DNA from 4 places in the Myxococcus faecalis genome. Region 2 is predicted to be linked to each of the others. Evidence: riboswitches for the same ligand, from Rfam matches in the RefSeq annotation. Region 2 holds a riboswitch; each other region holds the start of a gene.
The links. Region 2 has a riboswitch for cobalamin ahead of VZQ01_RS42370 (acyl-CoA thioesterase). Riboswitches for the same ligand answer to the same signal wherever they lie in the genome.
Positions count from the first base shown of each region.

Region 1: it holds a riboswitch for cobalamin, as region 2 does, so the genes downstream of both, VZQ01_RS25210 (TonB-dependent receptor plug domain-containing protein) here and VZQ01_RS42370 (acyl-CoA thioesterase) in region 2, are expected to answer to the same signal.
Region 3: it holds a riboswitch for cobalamin, as region 2 does, so the genes downstream of both, VZQ01_RS19090 (aminotransferase family protein) here and VZQ01_RS42370 (acyl-CoA thioesterase) in region 2, are expected to answer to the same signal.
Region 4: it holds a riboswitch for cobalamin, as region 2 does, so the genes downstream of both, VZQ01_RS25220 (hypothetical protein) here and VZQ01_RS42370 (acyl-CoA thioesterase) in region 2, are expected to answer to the same signal.

Region 1 is NZ_CP144336.1:6,267,837-6,272,040, forward strand. It holds gene VZQ01_RS25195 (tetratricopeptide repeat protein) at 1-608, shown strand, start outside; gene VZQ01_RS25200 (DUF7305 domain-containing protein) at 605-1,882, shown strand; gene VZQ01_RS25205 (FHA domain-containing protein) at 1,957-2,478, shown strand; cobalamin riboswitch at 2,488-2,734, shown strand; gene VZQ01_RS25210 (TonB-dependent receptor plug domain-containing protein) at 2,794-4,204, shown strand, end outside.
Region 2 is NZ_CP144336.1:10,720,022-10,724,225, reverse strand. It holds gene VZQ01_RS42385 (6-phosphofructokinase) at 1-337, opposite strand, end outside; gene VZQ01_RS42380 (hypothetical protein) at 479-961, opposite strand; gene VZQ01_RS42375 (hypothetical protein) at 1,135-1,818, shown strand; gene VZQ01_RS42370 (acyl-CoA thioesterase) at 1,984-2,403, opposite strand; cobalamin riboswitch at 2,530-2,767, opposite strand; gene VZQ01_RS42365 (S1C family serine protease) at 2,886-4,204, shown strand, end outside.
Region 3 is NZ_CP144336.1:4,776,800-4,781,003, forward strand. It holds gene VZQ01_RS19085 (aldehyde dehydrogenase family protein) at 1-999, opposite strand, end outside; gene VZQ01_RS19090 (aminotransferase family protein) at 996-2,360, opposite strand; cobalamin riboswitch at 2,626-2,839, opposite strand; gene VZQ01_RS19095 (MDR family MFS transporter) at 3,021-4,204, shown strand, end outside.
Region 4 is NZ_CP144336.1:6,273,000-6,277,203, forward strand. It holds gene VZQ01_RS25215 (MXAN_6577-like cysteine-rich protein) at 1-1,539, shown strand, start outside; cobalamin riboswitch at 1,559-1,774, shown strand; gene VZQ01_RS25220 (hypothetical protein) at 1,960-3,336, shown strand; gene VZQ01_RS25225 (cell surface protein) at 3,333-4,061, shown strand; gene VZQ01_RS25230 (QcrA and Rieske domain-containing protein) at 4,058-4,204, shown strand, end outside.

The DNA.
Region 1 (4,204 bases), 4.5 Mb from region 2:
CTCCGGAGGACACCGCGGTCATCGCTCCCTCCGCGCCGCTGGTGCCCCGCGCCGAGCCCGTCGTGCCCGTGCCCGAGGTGCTCGCGCCGGAGCCGCCCGTGCCGTCGGTGCCCGGTGCGGTCGCGCGAGAGCGGTCCGTGCCTCCAGGGCCGGAGGTGCCCGATGCGGTCGCTCTGGAGCCCATCGCTCCGGTGAAGCCCCGGATGAGCGCGCCGTCCGCCGCGCCCGCGCCGGAGGACCTGCTGCGCCGGGCCAACGCGCATCGGGCCACCGGACAGTGGAAGGCGGCCGAGGCGCTCTACCTGCGCGTCATCCGCGCCGAGCCCCAGGGCATGTCCGCGTACGTCGCGCGCGTGGCCTCGGGCGCGTTGAGGCTGGAGCACCTGGGCGATGCGCGCGGGGCGCTGCGCCAGTACCAGGAGGCCCTGAAGGGCTGGCCCGGGGGCTTGTTGGAAGAAGAGGCGAGCCACGGTGTCACCGAGGCGCTGCGCGCGCTGGGGGACCGGGACGGCGAGGTGCGCGCGTTGGAGGACTTCGTCGCGCGTCACCCCGATTCGCCCCATGCCGTGGCGGCCCGGAAGCGGCTGAAGGAGGTCTCAGGTCGATGAGTCGCGCCAACGTGTCGCCGTGGAAGTCCGGGACGAAGGTCCTCTGCGTGCTGGGGTTGGTGGGCGCCTGGAGCGCGTGCGAGGTGAAGGACCCGGTGGCCTTCATCGAGACGCCTCGCAACGACGCGGGGCCGGTGGCCTCGTCGGACGCCGGGCCGACGACGGGCGAGGGCGAGCAGCCCGCCGATGACCACACCGCCTTCTGCGCGTCCACGGGGCCGCTGCTCCTGGTGGGCGACAGCCTCACGGGCGCGAAGGTGTGCAGCGGGCACCTGGCCGAGCGGGCCTTCCGCTACGCGCTGTGCTCGTGCGAGCGGCTGGCCTTCAGCGCGTCGCTCACCACGGATGCGTTCAAGAGCTCGCTGGGCAAGTACGTGCCGGGCGGCAAGGGCGGTGCGGTGGCGACGAACGGCGGCGTCGCGGCCAACGACACGCTGACGATTGGCGGCGGGCTGAGCGCGGGCGGCGCGGACGGCATCCTGCTGGGGCGCGGCCTGTCGGTGGGCGGCGGGCTGTACAGCGGCGGTCCGCTCAGCGGCAACGTGTCCGCGCAGGTGACGGGGGACGCGTGGGTGCGCGGCGACGTGGGGCTCGCGTCGCTGAGCGTGGCGGGCAAGCTGGCGGTGCCCGCGGAGCGCAGCATGTCCGGCACGGTGACGGCCGCCGAGGTGCTGCGCGAGCCGGTGGACTCGGTGTCGCCGTGCGCGTGCGGGGACACCGCGTCGGTGGTGGACATCCAGGGGCTCATCGCCAACCACGCTCGCGAGAACCACAACGACGTCATCGACCTGGAGCCCTCGGCGCTGCAGGGCTTCACCGGCGAGCGCACGCTGGAGCTGCCGTGCGGGCGCTTCTTCCTGACGGGCATCGAGGGCCAGGGCCGGCTGAACCTCGTGGTGCGCGAGCGCACCGCGCTCTTCGTGCGGGACAGCGTCGTCATCGGCGAGCGGCTCTCGGTGGAGGTGGTGCCGCCGGGGGAGCTGGACTTGTTCGTGGGCGGCGACATGACGGTGGCCGGCCAGCTCCTGCTGGGGTCCGTGGACGCGCCGGCGAAGGTGCGCGTGTACGCCGCGGGGACGGGGACGCTGGGCATCTCCGCGGGCAGTGTGCTCGCGGGAAACCTCTACGCGCCCGGCGCCACGCTGACGCTCAGCGGCAACGCGGAGGTGTTCGGCTCCGTCTTCGTGCGCCACATCGAGTCGTCCGGCACGCTGGCGTTGCACTACGACTCCGACATCCTCTCGCTGGCGAGCGCCTGCGGAACCGTGGAGTGACGCAAGGGGGGTGGACAGGGCGAGGGGGCGTGCACAGGTTTGCGTGCACACCTTCCCGGCCTGGAGGGCTCGTCGTGCTCCACCGTCTGTCCGCGCTGATGTCCCGGCTCCAGGAGGACCGCGAAGCCCTGCTGCGGGAGGTCGGGTGGCCCGTTCTGGTGTGGGACTCCATGCCGAGCCGTCCGCGCTCCGTGGCGCAGGCGGAGCCGCCGACGCTGAAGGTGCCGATTCCATCGCGAGTCGTGGAGCCCGTGGTGTTCGAGCTGTGTCCGCGCTTCCCTGGCCGAGGGCCGGAGGTGATGGTGGGCCGCAGCCCCGAGTGCGACATCGTCCTGCCCGAGCCCACCGTGTCGCGACAGCACGCGCGCTTCCGTCCGGAACCGCACACCGAGGTGTGGAGCGTGACGGACCTGGAGAGCCACGGCGGCACCTTCGTGGAGGGGGTGCTGATTGTACCGGGGCGCTCGACGCCGCTGTTCAGCCAGGCCTCGCTGCGACTGGGGGGCGCGCAGGTGGTGTTCCTGCAGGCGAGCGCCTTCGAGTCCTACGCGCGCGCGTGCGAGGTGTCGTCCCGGGTGCGCTTGACGCGCTGGTAGTCAGCTCCTAGAAGGGGTGCGCCCTTGGGTGCCCATGTCGGGCTTTCAAGAGGGAAGCCGGTGCGATTCCGGCGCGGTCCCGCCACTGTGAATGGGCCGCCCTGAGGTCAGGGCCGGGGACTTCGGTTGTCGCCACTCCGGCGGTGTCCAGGCGGACGCTCCGGGGGAAGGCGGAAGCCCCCTTCCAGCCAGACGCGTCGTGCGCCTGGAGCTGGAGTCCATCAGCCAGGAGACCTGCCCGAGGGTGCGGACGTGTCGCGTGGCGGCACGTGCGGATGGCCTTCTCTCTTCGATGGAGAGAGCGGAAGGCGGAGCATGCGGCGCACCTTCCTCGCCGGGCACCTGGTGTGCCTGGCGCTCAGCCTGCCTTCCGGAGCGCGCGCGCAGGCGACGGACGACGTCGTCGTGCCCGCGACGGTGGTGCGAGGCAAGGCGCCGCCGCCTCCCGACGCCCCCGAGCGCCGCGACCCCACGGGCGCCATCACCGTCATCGACGCGAGCGAGCATGCGGGCGAGGCGCGGGACACGGCGGAGCTGCTCGTGGGCTCGGTGGGGCTCGCGGTGCAGGACTCGGGTGGCTACGGGCAGAGCAAGAGCCTGGTGGTGCGCGGCGCGGCGTCGAACGGGGTGCTGGTGTTCCTGGATGGAATCCCGCTCAACGGCGCGGGCGGCATGGCGGACCTGTCGCAGGTGCCGGCCGCATTGGTGGAGCGACTGGAGGTGCTGCGCGGGGGCGCGGGGGCTCGCTATGGCTCGGGAGGGCTCGGCGGCGCGGTGAACATCGTCACGCGCGCGCCGTCGTCGCACGTGCGGGCCAGTGGAGAGGTGGTCTACGGGAGCTGGAACACGGCGCTGGGGCACGTGGCCATCACCGGGCCTTTGTTGGACGGGAACGCGCTGGTGCTGCTGCACGCGGGGCGCTCGGATGGGGACTTCGCGTACGAGCTGGATGAGCTGCCCGCGGTGCCGGACAACCCCGTCACGGCGGAGGCGCGCGCGCGCAACGACGCGAAGGGGGGAGGCGTGCTGCTGCGGTATCGGCGGCGGCTCCCGGGGGGCTCGCGGCTGGATGTGCTGTCCGAGCTGTCGCTGGAGGACCGCGCGATTCCGGGCACGGTACAGAACCCCCAGTCCGCGGGGCGACAGGACCTGGACCGGCTGTCATTGGGCGTGCGGTGGTTGGGGACGCAGGCGAGTGCGAGGGGCTTCTTCCGTCGCGATGGCCTGGAGGTGACGGGGGGGCTGCTGGGGGCGGGAGGTCCGCAGCGGCATGTCGTGGGTGGGGTGGAGGTGGAGGGGCGGACGCTGCTCGGGGGCGGGCATGCGCTGACGGCCACGGTGGCGTCGTCGGGGGAGCAGGTCACCCAGGCGAAGGGCGCGCAGTCCGCGAGCTGGTGGCGCGGCAGTGTCATGGTGATGGACGAGTGGGCGCTGGTGGCTGACGTGTTGAGCGTCGTGCCGTCGCTGCGGTTCGAGCGGGTGGGGCCCTACTGGTTGTTCTCGCCGAAGGTCGGCGCGTGGCTGTCGTTGGGCGGAGGCGTGGGGCTTCGGGCGAACGCGGGACAGTCGCATCGCGCGCCGTCGTTCCTGGAGCTGTACATCCGTCAGGGGACGTTGTTGCCCAATCCGGGGCTGAGGCCCGAGCGGGCGCTCTACGCGGACGCGGCGGTGGTCTGGGACTCCCAGGCGACGGTGGCGGGGGCTCCTCGGTGGAGTGTGACGGCGG
Region 2 (4,204 bases):
CGCCGTCGAGCTTCAGCGCCTCGCAGCGCCGCAGCACGGCGTCGGACACATCGCGCTCCACCCAACGTTCCCCCTCCCTGAAGGCGTAGATGAACGGGTTGGCGCGGTTGGACGTGCCCAGGATGGTGCCGCCCTTGGGGAGGATGCCGCGCGTGTCCTCCTCGGTGAGGGGACGCGTGAGGTCGGGCTCCACCAGGCCCATGTAGCCGTTCTCGATGCCGACGAACTCGTGGCCGAACTCGTGCGTGCCCCGCTTGACGAGGCCGCGGATGAGCGCGTTGAGCCCGGGGCAGTCTCCGCCACCGGTGAGGACTCCGAGTCTCAGTGAACGGGCCATAGGGGTCGGACGCGGGTGTCAGAGGCAGGAGTGCCCACCATGACAGCGACGTCGGACCTGATGATAGGAGGCCCCCGCGCTGGGGTGCAACGCGCGAATCACCTCACGGATCGGATTTCCGAGTGGAAACGCGAGCTTCCATCAGTCCCGCTTGAGGCGGCGACGAGAGGCGACGCGGTCCAGCAGGGCCTGCAGACGGGGCTGGGGCGCCTTGGGCAGCGCCTTGTCTGTCGGAGATTGTAGGGGCATCTCCTTCGCCATCCGGTAGACCTCGATCAACCGCTCCTTGAAGAGCTCGTTGTCGGGGCGCTCCTGGACGGCGCGGCGGTAGGCGGCGGCCGCTCCCACGTAGTCCCCGAGGGCGAACAGGCGCTCACCCTCCTGGGCGGGTGAGGAGGGGCCGAGCGGGAGCTCAGGCTCCTCGGGCGGTCGGGAGGCCTCCAGCTTCTGGAGCTCCAGGGGCTGGAGGGACTCGCGGAGGTTGGCGAGCTTGTCGGCGAGCGCGCCGTCGTCCGGGAAGGCCAGGAGGAGCGCCTCATAGAGGTCGAGCGCCTCGACCAGCTCTCCACGGCGCAGCGCTCGGTCGGCGCGAGCCTCCATCTCCACCCGGGCTGCAGGATTCATCTCGGCGCGAGGTTACCCGTGCCCGACGGGGATGTCACAACGAAGGCGCGCGGGCCTGACTTCACGGTGAGCCGGGCCGGTGGGCCTCATGCCCGTGAAGCCGTGTCTTCTGGGTATCCATGGGTTCATGCGGCCTGGCGCGTGAGTGGCCGCGTCCGGGGCTCGGGGGGCCTATGCTGCGCGGTGTGAGCCTCTCGTGGGTGGCAGGCGGGTGGTTGTTGCTGTCGGGCGCGCTCGGGACCGAGCTGCGGCGCGACGGCTACGTGCTGCGTCCGCCCGAGGGCTTCCACATGGTGCGGTGGGAGCCGTACACGGGCTCGGTGGCGGGGGCGGTGACGTTGGACGCGGAGACGCCGAGGTCCTTGTCCGCGGCGCTCGCGGATGGCGAGGGCCCGGAGGCGGCGACGATGTTGGTGTCGGTGGTGGAGCGCGGCTTCTCCGCGAGCCCGTCCGAGCGTGACGACTTCGCGTCGGCGGTGATGCAGCACTTCCAGCGGGAGCTGGGGGTGGTGCTGTCGCCGGAGCGCGTGGACCGGATTGGAGGCGATGCGCCGCGCGTGGAGGTGCTGGGGACGCTGCGGGACGCGGGGCAGACGCGCACGGTGCTGGTGGCGGGGCTCGCGTCCGAGGGGCGGCACGCGGTGGTCGTCGTCAGCGCGCCCGCGGTGCGCTGGGAGGTGCTGGCGCCGAGCGTCCGAGCCTCGCTGGAGACGTTCCGCCTGGAGCCGACGACGACGCCTGGCGTGGTTCCCCGGCGCTTGTTGGGCGCGCTCGCGGGGGCGCTGGCCGGTGCGCTGGTGGCGTCATACGCGGCGTGGCGCCGGGGGCGCGCGGGGCGGATGGCCTCCGAGTCGTGACGACCGCGCGGCTCGCGCACGAATGAATCCCCGGTGGCGCCCTGGGCGGCGCCGCGAGCGGGCCGCCTCGGAGGCGGGCGGGTCCCCGCGTGATGCCATCTGCTGGAGTGCGCGCCGGAGCCCGAGGAGCCGGCCCCGGCGCGGATTGCGTTTCAGGGCTTCACGTCACTGCGCACCCGGCTCGGGCAAGAGCGGGGGCACGGCGGTGGGCTTGCGGTGCTCATCCAGCGCCACGAGCACGAAGCGCCCGCGCGTGCACAGCTCCCGCGCGCCCGTGAGCAGGTCCTCGGCGAACATCTCCACGTCCACGGTGACGGAGGTGCGGCCCGTCGCCGTCACGCGGCTGACCAGCTCCACGAGCTGCCCCTGCTGCACGGGCATGTGGAAGTCCACGCGCTCGCTGGACGCGGTGACCACGGTGCGGCGCGTGTAGCGGCTGGCGGTGATGAACGCGGACATGTCCATCCACCTCAGGGCCTGACCTCCGAAGAGGGTGCCGTAGTGGTTGGTCTGATCCGGGAACACCATGTCCACCATCCGCGTCTCGGTGGCGGAGGAGGGGAGGGACGGCTGCATGTGACTCATGGACGGACTCCTGGCCCACGGGCCTCCCCGGACATGAAGACCTCCGAGGGCGGCGGTGGGCCGCGAGGGATGGCCTGACCTTCCCGCGAAGGCCGGGGGCGAAGCGCCACCCGGGGCGCTGTCCGCGTCCCAGATGGGCTCGAGGCAGGTTTTCGGGCTCCGTGGGCCTCCCACCACCCGCCCCTCATCGCGGCGCGTGCTGGCGTCCTAGGCGCCGCCCCTTCCCAGCCCTCGTCTGCCGAGGACCAGTGCGTTCGACGGCGTTCGTTCCCACTGACCGCTGCGGGGCAGCTCCGGATTCACACCGGATTCCCTTGCTAAACCTCGTGGACCCCCACGAGGCACCTCGGGCGGGGCGGACCCTACCCGCTGCCCGGCGCGTCGCCAACAGGGCAGGTGGGTCGACGAGCGCACCGGAGGCCTCATGCCCCGCCACTCGGTACCCCCGCGCGCGCGGCGCTGGGATAGCGTGCGCCGCATCCATGTTCGTCTTCCTCCTCGTCGCCGTGCTGGGGCAGGCGCCGGCCGTCGCCCCATCCGAACCGGGCGCGCCCTCCGCCGTCCGAAGCCAACCCGACGTCGTGCCCGCTCCCGCGCCCGAGCCGCCTCCGGCCGTGTTGCCCCCGGCCACCCACGAACTCTTCCAGCGCATCCAGAACCGCGTCGCCCAGGTGCGCATCATCGAGCGCCGCTCGGGCACGCGCTCCTCCATCGGCTCCGCCTTCTTCGTCTCGGGCGACGGGTACGCCATCACCAACTACCACGTGGTCTCCGACGTGGTGCTCCACCCGGAGGACTACACCGCGCAGCTCGTGCTGCGCACCGGCGGGGAGCCCGTGCCCGCGCGCCTGGTGGACGTGGACGTGGTGCACGACCTGGCCGTCATCCGCATGGATGAATCGGTGAAGGACTACTTCGTCCTGGAGGACCGCGAGCCGCCCCAGGGCGCGCGCCTGTTCGCCATGGGCAACCCCCATGACCTGGGCACCACCATCGTCGAGGGCACGTACAACGGCTTCATCCAGGACTCGCTCTACGAGCGCCTGCACTTCAGCGGCGCCATCAACCCGGGCATGAGCGGCGGCCCGACGCTGACGGGGCAGGGCACCGTGGTGGGCGTCAACGTGGCCACCATGGGCAACCAGCTGGGCTTCCTGGTGCCGGTGCACCGCGCGAGGACGCTGCTCGGCCGGGCGCTGAAGATGGCGCCGGACGCGACGCCCGCGCTGCTGGAGACGGTGCGCGCGCAGCTCATCGAGAACCAGCAGCGGCTCACCGAGCAGATGCTCGCGGCCTCGCTGCCGAAGCAGGCCCTGGGCAGCTACCACGTCCCGGGGCGGTGGATTCCCTTCCTCAAGTGCTGGGGCGACACGCCGCATGACCCGGAGGTGCCGTACACCGTGACGAACTACCAGTGCTCGTCCGAGGAGGACATCTACCTGTCCTCGCGGCACCGCACCGGCGTGGTGGCCTTCCTGCATCAGCAGGCCTCCAGCCAGGAGCTGGGCGCGCTGCGCTTCTCCGCGCTCTACACCGCGCTGTTCTCGCAGGACCCGGACACGGTGGAGGCCTCGCGCGAGGACGTCACCAACTTCCGGTGCACCTCCGAGTTCGTGGACGTGGGCGGGCTGCCCGTGCGCGCGGCCATGTGCCTGCGCGCGTACAAGCGCTTCCCGGGGCTCTATGACCTGGTGCTGCGCGCCGCCGCGCTCAACGCCAGCACCAGCGGGGTGGACACCAGCCTCACGCTGGGCGGCTTCACGGCGGACAACGCGCGCAAGCTGGCGCGCCGCTACCTGGA
Region 3 (4,204 bases), 5.0 Mb from region 2:
GGTGAACGCGTTGTAGAGCGACTCGTGAACATAGATGCGCGACAGGGCGCTGCACTTCTGACCGGACATGCCGAAGGCGGAGCGGAAGCAACCCTCGATGGCGGCCTCCAGGTCCGCGTCGCGACAGACGATGGCGGGGTTCTTCCCGCCCAGCTCCAGGAGGCACGGCCGCACGCGGCCCGTGGACATCCGCCGGTGCAGCTCCATGCCCACCGCCTTGCTGCCGGTGAAGGACACGCCGTCGATGCCGGGGTGGCGCACCAGCGCCGCGCCCACCGCCTCGCCCTCGCCGTGCGCGACCTGGAAGACGCCCGGAGGCAGGCCCGCGTCGACGAGCGCCTGGTACAGGCCCTCCGCGCACCAGGGCGTCTCCTCGCTGGGCTTGAGGATGACGCTGTTGCCGCCGAGCAGCGCGCCGCCGCTCATCCCCGCCGCGAGCGCGAGCGGGAAGTTGAACGGCGAGATGATGACGAAGACGCCGTAGGGCCGCAGCACGCTGCGCGTGTCCTCGTTGGGGGACAAGCGCGCCATGGGCCGCGAGTAGCCCTCCGCCTGCTCGAGCTGACCCGCGTAGTAGCGCAGCAGGTCCGCCGACTCCTCCACGTCACCGAGCGACTCGAGCCGGCTCTTGCCCACCTCCAGCGTCATGCGCGCGGACAGCTCCATGCGCCGCTCGGAGATGAGGTCCGCGGCGCGGCGGAGGATGCGCACGCGCTCCTGCCACGGCGTCGCGCCCCAGCCGCGCTGGGCCTCGCGCGCCACGCGCACCACGCGGTCCACCTCGGCCACGGGCGTGCGGTGGACGGACACGAGAAGCTCGTCCGGCCGCGCGGGGTTGCGGCTCTGAAGCAGGTCTCCACTCCGGAACGCCTCGCCGCCGAGCCACGACGGCAGCTCTCCGCCCAGCGTCGAGCGCACGGCGGCGAGCGCCTCGTCGAACTGCGCGTGCAGCGCGGACAGGTCCGCCTCCAGCACCGAGTAGGTGATGCGGAAACTCATGACGCCTCCTGGAAGAAGTGGTGGATGCCGCGGGCGAGCGTGTCGACCAGTTCGTCGACCTCCGCCTCGGTGATGACCAACGGAGGACCGACCATGAGCAGGTCCCCGTTCGTCCCGTCCGCGTGGCCCGTGTTGGACCAGAGGACCAGCCCCCGCTCGAACAGCGCCGACAGCAGTCGCTCGATGACCTTGCGCGCGCGTGGGAAGGGGCGCTTGCTCGCGGTGTCCTCGACCAGCTCGATGCCGGCCATCAGCCCCACGCCCTGCACGGAGCCGACATGTGGCAGCGCGCCCAGCGCCTCACGCAGGCGGCGCTGGAGGTGCGCGCCCACGCGCCCGGCGTGGGCCACCAGGTCGTGCCGCTCGTAGTAGTCGAGCACCGCCAGCCCCGCCGCCGTCATCGCGGGCGCCTGGAGGTACGTCTGCGCGTGCATGAAGCCGCCCGAGCCCCGGCACAGCTCCTCCAGGTGCTCCTCGCGGATGAGCAGCGCGCTCAAGGGCGCGTAGCCCCCGCTGATGCCCTTGCCGAGCACCAGCACGTCCGGGGTGAAGTGGAACAGGTCGCTGGCGAAGAAGCGGCCGGTGCGCCCGCAGCCGCACATGACCTCGTCGGCGATGGTGAGGATGCCGTACTCGCGGCACACGGCGCTCACGCGCTCGAAGTACCCGGGCGGTGGAGGCGACGCGCCCGCGGACGAGCCGATGACGGGCTCCGCGATGAAGGCGGCGATGGTGTCCGGGCCCTCGCGGCGAATCGTCTCCTCGAGCAGCCGCGCGTAGTGCTCGGCGCCGTCGCGCGCGTAGTCCTCCAGCCCGGAGCGGTACGGGTACGGCGCGGGCGTGGTGACGACCTCCGCCAGCAGGGGGCCGAAGAAGGTCTTGTAGTGGGGCCGCCCCGACAGCGAGAGCGCGTACAGCGTGTTGCCGTGGTAGCCGGGCACGCGCGCGATGACCTTGCCGCGCTGGGGCTGGCCGCGCTCGACCCAGAGCTGGCGGACGAACTTCACCGCGGCCTCCACCGCCTCGGAGCCCGAGCCGAGGAACGCGGCGCGCGTGAGCCCCTGGGGCGCGAGGGCGCACAGGCGCGTGGCGAGCGCCTCGGTGACGTCGGTGGTGAAGTGGGTGCCGTTGACGTAGGCGACGCGCAGCAGCTGCTCATGGATGCGGTCCGCCACCTCGCGGTTGCCGTGACCCACGCTGGCCACGAGCGCACCGGCGGAGGCGTCGAGGTAGCGCTTGCCGCTCGCGTCGAAGAGGTGGACGCCCTGGCCGTGCGTCACCACGGGGAAGTCGCGCGCGAGATTGCGCAGCAGCACGTTCCCCTGGGGGTAGCGCACCGTGTGCCTGGCTTCGTCCCGCATCGTCCGTCCTCCACGCAGCGCGGACGACCGGAGGTCGCCCGACAGGGCTCCCGCGTGGAAGAAGGGCAGTCACGATGCGCGCGTGAGCGCACACCAGGCCCCGACTGGAGCCCACGGACCGACCTTCGCCCCCACGGGCGACTGGAGACACGGGGGATGGAGGTCGGAGAAGTCGAGCGTGCGTGAGGGCCCGTCGAGGCACGAGCGCCGCTCGAACCTTCCGGCCGTCCCACGCGGCTCCAGGTCGAAACCGTCCGTGGATTTCTCCCACGGTCGGATGCGGGCAGGTCTTCGGGCTCGTGAGCGCTTCGGCCTTGGGGGCCGGCTTCCTACGACTCGTCGCTTCCCAGCTCCCCAGGGGAACCAGTGCGGATGACGAGGCTCGTTCTCACTTACCGCTGCGGGGCAGCCCCGGATTCGAACCGGGTTCCCTTTTAAGCTCGGACCGAGGTCCGAGCACCAACATGGGGCGGTATGTACTGTTCGCCTCTTCGGACTGTCAAGCGAAGCGCCGGTGCGCGCTCGACGCGCGGGGACGTGACGTCTGCCGGTGCGCGGGGATGTTCGACGAGCAACCTGCCGTGCATGAGCGCTGGCGCATCCCGCGCGCAGGCGTCACCTTCATCGGTGGCGCTCCGCGTCGGAGGACGCCTCCAGACCATGGCTCCGTCCGCCGCGAACACCGCCGCCGCGCCCTTCACGTTCACCCGTGCACAGAGGGTGTTCACGATGTCGGGCGCGCTGCTCGGGCTGCTGCTCGCGGCGCTGGACCAGACGATTGTCGCCACGGCGGGTCCCTCCATCCAGGCGGACCTGGGCATCTCCCCCGCGCTCTATCCGTGGCTGACGACGTCGTACCTGGTCGCGTCGACGATGATGGTGCCCGTGTGGGGGAAGCTGTCGGACCTGCTGGGCCGGCGCATTGTGCTGGCGGCGGGAATCGTCGTGTTCCTGCTGGGCAGCTTCCTGTGCGGCGTGTCGCGCTCGACGCTGACGCTCATCCTGTACCGCGCGGTGCAGGGGGTGGGCAGCGCGGCGCTCTTCACCGCGTCGCTGTCGGTGGTGGCGGACCTCTATCCGCCGCGCGAGCGAGGCAAGTACCAGGGCCTGTTCGGCGCGATGTTCGGCCTGTCGAGCGTGGTGGGGCCGCTGGCGGGAGGCTTCATCACGGACCGGCTGGGGTGGCACTGGGTGTTCTTCATCAACCTGCCGGTGGGCGCGGTGGCGCTCGCGCTCGTGCTCTCGCGCATGCCGGCGCTCAAGCCTCCGGGGGCCTCGCGCGGGAGGCTGGATGTGACGGGCGCGGTGCTGCTGGCGCTGGCGGTGGTGCCGCTCCTGCTCGCGCTCAGCCTGGGGCGTGGCGCGGAGCAGGTGGCGCACGGTGGCGGCTGGGCGTGGGGTTCGTGGCAGGTGCTGGGGTTGTTCGCGCTCGCGGCGGCGGGGACGGTGTTGTTCCTGCGCGAGGAGAGGCGCGCGCAGGAGCCGCTGCTGGACCTGAAGCTGTTCCAGGACCGGACGTTCGCGCTGGGGAACGCGGCGGTGTTCGTCATCGGCGCGGTGTTCCTGTCGGGCGTGGTGTTCCTGCCGCTGTTCATGGTGAACGTGGTGGGGCTGTCGGCCACGCACGCGGGGCTGACGTTGACGCCGCTGACGTTGGGCGTGGTGGCGGGCAACATCCTCAGCGGTCAGCTGGTGTCGCGCATCGGCCGGTACAAGGGGCTGATGCTGGGCTCGCTGGTGGTGTTGATGGTGGGCTTCACGGTGATGGGGTTCACGCTGACGCCCACGTCGACGCAGACGGAGGTCACGGTGAAGATGGTCCTGGTGGGCGTGGGCCTGGGACC
Region 4 (4,204 bases), 4.4 Mb from region 2:
ACGGGCTGTCCGGATGAGGGCGTGGTCTGCACCTCCGGCCTCGTCGTCTGTGACGGCGCCTGCGTGGACACGCGGAGCGACACCGCGCACTGCGGCGCCTGTGGCACCACGTGCTCCTCGGGGGAGGTCTGTCAGGACGGCGCCTGTGGTTGCCGCGCGGGCACCGAGTCCTGCAACGGCGCCTGCGTGGACACCGCGACGGATGTCGCCCACTGCGGCGCGTGTGGCTCGGCCTGTGCCGCCGGGCAGGTCTGCGAGTCCGGCACCTGTCGCGAGGGCTGCTCCGAGGGGCTGCTGCGCTGCTCCGGCGCGTGCGTGGACGGCCAGACGGACGCGCTCCACTGCGGCGCCTGCGGCAACGTGTGCCCCGACGCGCAGTCCTGCCGCTCCGGGCGTTGCACCTACGACGTCGTGGCCGCGTGCTTCACCAACGGGCAGCTCGTGGGCCTCCAGGCGGGGACGGACCAGCTCGGACCTCGCCGAGAGTTCGGCGCGGGCATCCAGGCGCTCGCGTCCTGGGATGGCTTCGTGCTCGGCGCGGACATGACCAACGGCAAGCTGCTCCAGGCGCCTGGAGGCAACCTGGGCGCGCTCGTCGAGGAGGACTCGCTGGGCGTCGTGTCCGGCTCCCCCAATGACATCCTCGTGGACCCGCCCCACGTGTACGTCATCGACTCGGTGAACAACACGCTCCAGGTGCTCCGCCGTGACGGTCCGTCCCACGGCAACGGCCTGGGCCTGCGCACCGTGGGGCAGTTGAACCTCGGCCCGAACACCAGCCCCCAGGCGCTCGCGCGCTTCGGCGACCTGCTCTACATCCCGCTCTTCGGCACCGGCAGCTCCAACTTCCAGCACGGCAACGCCGTGGCGCGCGTGGACATCTCCGACCCCACGCAGCCGCGCAAGGTGGACACGCTGTCGCTCACCGGCCTGGACCTGAAGCCCTTCGACGGCACGGGCTCCATGCCCCTGCCGTTCTCGGTGACGGCGACGCGCACCCACGTGTACGTGGCGCTCACCAACCTCAACCCCGCCAACGACTACCGCCCCAACGGGCCGGGCATGCTCGCGCGCATCGACCCCGCCACCGGCGCCGTCAGCGCCATCGACCTGGGCCAGGAGCGCTGCCTCAACGCGGGCTACGTGGAAGCCGTCGGTGACCAGCTCGTGGTCGCCTGCATCGGTGAGGCCATCTACGACACGGCCAACGGCTACCTCGCCACGTCCGTTCGCTCCACGGGGCTGGTGCTGGTGAAGAACGATGTCCCCGTGGCCTCCTACGCGCTGAATCCCGGCTGTCAGCCCGGCGCACCGGGTTGCCTGTTGTCGGTGGCCAGCCGCTTCGCCGTGTCCCGAGGCGCGGTGTACCTGGCGGACACCAACGCGGGCCGCGTCTTCGTCGTGGAGGTCGGTGATGGCACCCTCACCGAGCGCAGGGGCTCCTCCACGCCCACCGCGAAGGGCCCCGCGCTGGAGGCGTGCCCGGTGGACCCTCGACGCCCCGTGTCCAACGCCATCGACGTCACCGCGCTCCATTGACAATGCCTGTCGCCCGCCATATCCCGGCCGCGTCCTCGGTGCCGTCGTGCGAACCACGGCGGCTCTAGGGAACCCGGTGCGAATCCGGGACTGCCCCGCAGCGGTGTGCAGGAACGACCGCCGTCATTGAAGCACTGGTCCCTCACGGGACTGGGAAGCGACGGCCACTAGGTGGGCGCCCTCCGGGGCTCCCGCGCCTGCGAGTCCGAAAACCTGCCGTGGACCCGTGCCCCTTGGGCACGGACATCACCGAGGCCTCCGAGGGGAGGCGGCGGAGGCGTCAGCCCATTCACCGCGCACCGTGGGGTGCTCGGGTGCCCGCCTTCGACCGCGTCCTCCTGGAAGCCCACCCGCCCGTGGGGGCGGAGAGGGACGAGGACGCAGATGAAGACGGCTGAATCGAAGCGCGCGAAACCTTGGATGAAGTCCGCATCACTGGCCGTGGCCTCCTTCGCCGTGGCCCTGCTCGGCACCGGCTGCAACCCGGAGTGTGTCGACCCATTCGACTGCCGCGCCGACAACGGCGAGGCCCCCGCGGGGCAGCAGTGGGTCTGCGTCGACGAGCGGTGCGAGACCGAGCCTGCCCCCACCACCCCGACGCCCGACGCGGGGACGCCGGATTCGGGCACGCCCGACGCGGGCCCGCCGGACTCCGGGACGCCGGATTCTGGTACGCCGGACTCCGGCACGCCCGACGCGGGTCAGCCGGACTCGGGCACGCCCGACGCGGGTGAGCCGGATGCAGGTGCGCCGGACGCGGGTGAGCCGGATGCCGGCCCCGTGGTGGTCGACTGCGCGACGGTGCCGCTGGACCCGAAGCTGGGCACGCTCGTGCTCCAGCCGGGCTTCGTCGCCGCCGAGTCCGTGGCGCTGTCGCCGGACATCCTCGCGCTCGGTGCCTCTCCGGGTCCCACGTATGCGTTCTACGGCATCCAGGGACGGGGCAAGGACGCCGCGCTGTACTCGCTGGGCACCTGGCCCGACCTGCTGCCGGGCACCACGAAGCTCTTCGACATCATCACCCCCGCGGACCGCGAGGGCGGCGCCACGGTGTACCCGAACGGCTACGTCATCAACGACGGCCTGCGCGTCTTCACCGGCTACACGCTGGGCGCCACGGGCTCGCCGGGCAACGTCGCCGCGTATGACCTGGCCACGCCGGCCAACTCGAGCTTCGTCGTCGCGCCCAAGAACTTCTCCGCGGCGGCCTTCACGTCCGGGGAGCTGAGCGCGGTGCTCGTCAACGGCGGCGGTCTGGGCTCGGCCTCCGACCTGGCTGTCTATGGTCTCGTGACGTCCACGGACCCCATGGGCACGGTGCGCGCGGTCAACTTCCCGCAGGGTGACGTGGTGGGCAGCGGCTTCACCGCCGTGACGGACACGGGCGTCGCCGCGCTGGGCTACTTCGACCAGAACTTCGTCAACGTCCTCCACGGCGTGGCGCCCACGACGCTCGCCACCGCCATCACCAGCGGCACGCCGCTGGACCTGGGCACCCAGGCGAAGGTCGACGTGGGCAGCGACTTCAACGACGTCGCGGCCTTCGGCGGTGGCGTGGTGCTCAACCGCGGCGCCTACGCTCCCCCGGACTACGACTTCGTCGCCACCGACGTGTCCCGCTACGCGCTGTCGGTCGGCGCGAATGACGCCGTGACGGTGGGCGCGCGCGTGCCCGTGCTCACCTACGTCAACCAGTGCACCACGGTGCGGATGCTCAAGGCGCTCGGCTCCGACGTGCTCGTCGGCGTGTCCGACCGCAACGGCCGGCGCCTGGTGCGCCTCCAGGTGGCGCCGTGAGCACGCGCGCCTCCTCGTGGTTCGGTCGCGGCACCGTGCTCGCCCTGGCGCTGAGCCTGTCCGCGTGCGGTGGGGACGAGGCTCCCGTCACGGACGACGACGCGGGGCCCGGTGACTCGGGGACCGACGCGAGCCCCTCGCGGCCCGCTGACCCGTACGCCGACGAGGTGGTCGAGTACCTGCCCGGCCCCGGCGCGGGCTTCGGACAGGACCGCTTCCCGTCCATCGTCCTGGGCGCGCCGGTGGGCGGGGGGCTGGACAGCGGCTCGCTGGATGTCCTCTCGCTGGGGCAGGGTGGCTCCATCACCCTGCGCTTCACGGACCTCGCGGTGGTGGATGGCCCGGGCGTGGACCTGCTCGTCTTCGAGAACGGCTTCCTCATCGCCGGAGGCCCGCGCGCCTTCACCGAGCGGGGCCGCGTCTCGGTGAGCGACGACGGCGTGCAGTGGCACGAGTTCCCCTGCGCCCCCTCGGACGCGACGAACAACTACCCGGGCTGCGCGGGCGTGCGTCCCGTGACGGCCAACCCCGCCGCTGGCATCAGCGCCACGGACCCCGCCGTGGCCGGCGGTGACGGGTTCGACCTGGCCACCGTGGGCCTCGCCCGGGCGCGCTACGTGCGCATCGTCGACGCGGGCACCAACGGCTCGGCGGGCACCTCCGCGGGGTTCGACCTGGACGCCGTCGCCGTGGTGAACGGCGTGTCGCTGACCGCCGCGCCATGACGGACCTGGACCGCCGCGCCGCGCTCCTCACGTTGGCCCGGGGCGGCTGTGCCCTGGCCACGCTGGGCGCGGGGTGCGGCGGCGAGTGGCGGGAGGCCATCGTCCTGGCCCCTCCGCCCGAGGGCGCCTCCTGCCCCGACCTC